Regions from separate parts of the Staphylococcus muscae genome, predicted to be linked through region 1. Evidence: predicted binding sites of a transcription regulator. Region 1 holds the regulator's gene; the other holds the start of a gene.
The links. Region 1 encodes NrdR, which represses ribonucleotide reductase genes. Its sites were predicted from a motif close to AACACNATATATNGTGTT; they were not measured.

Region 1 (2,491 bases):
TACGCTTCTGATATAATGGCGGTTCAGATCCACCGTATGATGTTAACATTACAACAGGGCTCGTATTATCCATTAAATGATACCAGTCTTCCCAACTTTCCACTGACACATCTTCATGTTCCACTCCTCCTTGATTCACCGTATCAGATGTTGCATTCATACGCTGAAGCTCCGGAAGCGTTTGTTGGTTGCCATTTAAGAAGTGTGTCTGTGCCTGTTTGCGTAAATCTATAATGGATAAAGTCTGATCACTATTTAGTGATTTTAAAATCAATGTCTTCATTTGGTCTGGCGCAATACGATATAACGTGGCGAGTTGAACAATCAATGTCTTAGTCGGTTCAGTTAGTATTTCTTTACTAATGTAATGCGTCTGCAACATATCTGCTAATAAGTCGAAGTCGAAAGAAACATCTGTCAAATCAACACCGTTGTATTCTGTTTCAGCTAGATGCTTCTCAGGCTGATAAAATGATTGCTTCGGCACTTTGAATACATCGGTAAACTTTTTCGTCACATCCACGTATCCTGTTGTATCAACTGTCTGTATAATAAAGTGCGATTTCAATTGATGATAACGTTGATTCCCTACGATTTGGTAAAAATAAATCGACAGCATTGGATCATTGAAAAATTCATCAGGGCTTGGTGGTGGCAATAACTCATAAATAAATTGTGTCGTCTCATCTGAATGACGGACGTATGTGCGCATAAGACCGATACCTTCTAATAAATCTGCATATTCTCTAAAACTCATCAAATTAATCTTCAACTCAGACATCACTGTATAGTGTGTCAGACCTTCTTCAGCGGATGACATACTGAATTGACTCAAAAAATGATAAATACCGACAGATTGCGCACCAATTAACGGCGTAAATAGGCGACTTAATATTTCATCGTGCAACGGCTGCAAGCGAAACTGTTGTATCACTTGAAAGCCATCGTGAGGACGAAGTGTGTTTGCATACATCGATAACGACATTATGATTCACTTCGCTTGTTGTCTTTTAAGATACCTTGCATCGATTCGAGCAATTGATCCACATCTTTGAATTCACGATATACTGATGCGAATCGCACATATGAAACTTGATCTACTTGCATTAATAAGTCCATCACATATTCACCGACATCACGTGACGACACCTCAGCAATACCTGATTCACGCAATTGCCATTCCACTTGATTCGTAATCTCTTCAAGCTGTTGAAAACGAACCGGTCGTTTCTCACATGAACGTACCAAACCGTTGATAATTTTCTCTCGATTAAATTGTTCTCTTGTCCCGTCTTTTTTAACGACGATCAGTGGACTCATTTCTATATGTTCAAAAGTTGTGAAACGCGTGCCACATTGGTCACATTCACGTCTTCTTCTAATCGCATTCGTATCTTCAGCATGTCTTGAGTCTACAACGCGAGATTGTGTATGGTTACATTTAGGACATTTCACGACTTCGTCACCTTCTCCAAAAGATTTTTGTTTCATTATACTATAAACCACCCGATAGCAAAAGCGACAGGAACAAATGGTATTTATAATGAATTTGCCAACGCTTATTCGTTTCTTCATATCGTGAAATAAAAAAGCTAAGACTTGAATCATCTATCCAAGTCTCAGCCTATAAGTAAATTGATTTCTTTATATTAATTATGCAATACCTTTTGCGATTAATTGTAATACTTCAACAACTCGGTTTGAGTAACCCCATTCGTTATCGTACCAAGCCAATACTTTCACTTTGTTGTCTCCCATGACAATTGTTGATGGTGCATCAATAATTGCTGAATGTGGGTTAGTCATAAAGTCGTCTGATACCAATGGTACGTCTACTGTTTCAACAATACCATCTAAGTCGTTTTGACGAAATACTTCATTCACTTGTTCTTTAGTCACTGATTGTTCTAAATCTACAACTAAGTCAACAAGTGACACATTTTTAGTTGGTACACGTAATGCCATACCGTGTAATTTACCTTCTAATTCAGGTAATACAAGTGCGAGTGCTTTTGCTGCACCAGTTGAAGTTGGAATAATACTTTCAAATGCTGCACGTGCACGACGTAAATCTTTATGAGGGTTGTCTAAGTTCTTTTGGTCATTTGTAACAGAGTGAACAGTTGTCATTAATCCATTCACAATACCAAATTCGTCATTTAAGATCTTAGCAACCGGTGCTAAGCAGTTAGTTGTGCAAGATGCATTACTGAAAATGTCATATTTTTCCACATCTAAGTCTTTATCGTTCACACCTTTAACAATTGTTTGAACGTCTCCACCTTTAGATGGGCCTGTTAAAATAACTTTTTTTGCGCCTGCTTTAATGTGCGCAATTGCTTTATCACCATGGTTGAATTTACCAGTTGCTTCAACTACAACATCAATTCCTAATTCTTTCCATGGTAAATTTTCTGGATTACGGTCTGATACCAGTTTGATCTCTTTTCCGTCAACTTTAATACCATTTTCTGTCGCTTCTACTGGCTTA
Region 2 (2,491 bases), 1.0 Mb from region 1:
CATCATGCAAAACACGCATGCGTTCTTTGAAGAGTGACCAAAACTGTGCCTGGTCGCCATTTGACTCCAGAGCGATACGCGGCAAATTCAATGTCACAACTCCTAAGTTACAACGTCCACTATTCTCATACTCGCCTTGTTCATTTTGCCAAGCGGGTAAGAACGAACGACAACCCATCGGCGCCTTGAAATCTCCTAAAAGTTCAACCGTCTTGTCATAGTTCAAAATATCTGGATACATCCGCTTCATTGAGCACTCTAACGCTAATTGCTTAATGTCATAATTGGGATCATTTGGAGCAAAGTTAACCCCTTTCTTAATAGAAAAGACGAGTTTTGGGAAAATGGCTGTCACACGATCTTTTCCTAATCCTTTAATGCGTGTTTGTAGAATTGCTTGTTGGATTTTACGACTCATCTCATCCGTGCCCAAGCCAAAACCAAATGTCACGAAAGGTGTTTGCCCATTAGAAGTATAGAGTGTATTCACTTCGTATTCTAAACTTTCAATCGCTGCAAAAATATCTTGCGTAACCTGTTCATCGACATAGCTTTCGACGTCTTCTTTGCGGACGTACTTTTCAGCCATTGCACGATGTTTACGTTCATTATGTATCGCATATTCACTGAGCACTTCATCGATTCGGTCAATCGTACAACCGCCGTACTGGCTGCTCGATACGTTCGCAATCATTTGTACAAGTTGTGCTGCCGCCGTTTGAATAGACTTCGGTGATGTTACATGTGCATTGCCTATTTGAAATCCATGTGCCAACATATCTTTCGCATCAATCAAGCAACAATTCGTGAGTGGTTGAAAAGGATGATAGTCCAAGTCATGAAAGTGAATCTCTCCTGATTGATGTGCTGCAGCTACGTGTTGTGGCAACAGATACATCAAACCGTATGATTTTGAAACAACCCCGGCAGTCAAATCACGCATCGTCGCAAATGTTTGACTGTCTTTATTTGCATTTTCATTCACAATTGCCGGATCTTTTGTGATCAGTCCTTTAAGGTCTTTTTCTAACTGATTCATATTTTCACGCTTCTTCCTACATATAGTGTCTGACACTCATTTTAGATACTATATATAGTGCTTTCAACTCACAACTAAGCTGTTAACTGATTTGTCATTTCTTTGAGAACGTTATGTGAACTTTATATCTTGCACAATCATGTCTTGATCATTACATGCGTTTGCACTATTTATTTTCTTGAAGATACAAAAAAGCGTCACACTCATGATTTCAGAATGTAACGCTTCGTTTATCTTATAATATAAAATCTAGAACGCCATAATATATGAAGAACATCTTTTTGCTCAATTTCGTTAAATAAAGTATTAAAATAATGAGCGTTGATATAAATATCGCTGATTTATATTTCTTTTTTTCTTTCTTTTCTTCCTTATCTTTTCCACTTTCTAAATAAGCAAGTAGCTCAGCTTCAATCTCTTTGTTGATTGCTTCATTCGGATCTTCATGCTTTTCATCGACGACATCATGGTCCCTTACTTTTTCTTCTGTCATCTGACTAACTCCTTACTACTATTTTTTAAATACATGCTGATACTGTACATATCCTGACAAGTAATGCTCAATATCATCAATTCGTACACGATAACCATGGTGCTTAATAAAGAAACTATTCAAAATGCGACTTGGATTTTTGAAATACATTGCAATTTCAGGGTAGAAAAAGCCTGTGCGCTCATAGTCTGCACGTGTATGAATCGTATCTAAAAATTTCTCTTCATCTAATAATTCATCAACTAAATATTGGTATCCTGATGCTTTGGCCTTTTCAACTAAATGATACGTTGCCATCAACATCTCTAGGAACGTCGGGAAGGTTGTTTCCCTTTGTTTCATATAATCTAAATATGAACTTACGTTATTGATACCAAATCTGAAGTACTTCTCATGTGGTGTCACTTGAACTAATTCGTTCGTACAGTACCCAAGCCAGTGGTCATGATACTTCCAATAATCATTTTTGATGAAGTGCTCAAATAATGTTTGCACCGTTTTCAACCAGCGTTCGTCATGATCTTGTTGATACAAACGCAATAAACCGAGTGCTGCTTCCCCATCATAATAAACGATACGGTATTTCTCTTTAACTGAGAAGTCTGGGTAATTTAAAATATGCACCGTTTCACCCGTAGTTGGATCAATCATCTTCAATATACCTTCTGCAACACTTTGTGCATATTTCAAGTAGCTTGTGTTTTGGCCGCCATGTTTTAAATACTCACACACCGCAAAAATAAACGCAGCATTTTGTCCGAGTTTTATCTCATTAACATCTTTCGTATCATCAAAGACAAATTGTGCACCCGTCTCATCCGTTGCAATATAATGTTTAATAATGTACTCAATCGCACGTTCAACTGGCTTTAAGTCTTTACCTAAGTATGATAAGCCTTCTACCAATGAATATGTTGATGATGAGTGACGTAACATGTTATAGAAGTTAATCGTCTTAT

Region 2: a site for NrdR is predicted at 1,084-1,101, ahead of nrdD (anaerobic ribonucleoside-triphosphate reductase). Genes of this name have one in related genera too.

The regions. Positions count from the first base shown of each region.
Region 1 covers NZ_CP027848.1:338,760-341,250, reverse strand. The annotation lists gene dnaB (replicative helicase loading/DNA remodeling protein DnaB) at 1-985, opposite strand, end outside; gene nrdR (transcriptional regulator NrdR) at 985-1,455, opposite strand; gene C7J88_RS01575 (glyceraldehyde-3-phosphate dehydrogenase) at 1,654-2,491, opposite strand, start outside.
Region 2 covers NZ_CP027848.1:1,368,008-1,370,498, forward strand. The annotation lists gene nrdD (anaerobic ribonucleoside-triphosphate reductase) at 1-1,063, opposite strand, end outside; gene C7J88_RS06845 (hypothetical protein) at 1,275-1,532, opposite strand; gene C7J88_RS06850 (poly(glycerol-phosphate) alpha-glucosyltransferase) at 1,551-2,491, opposite strand, start outside.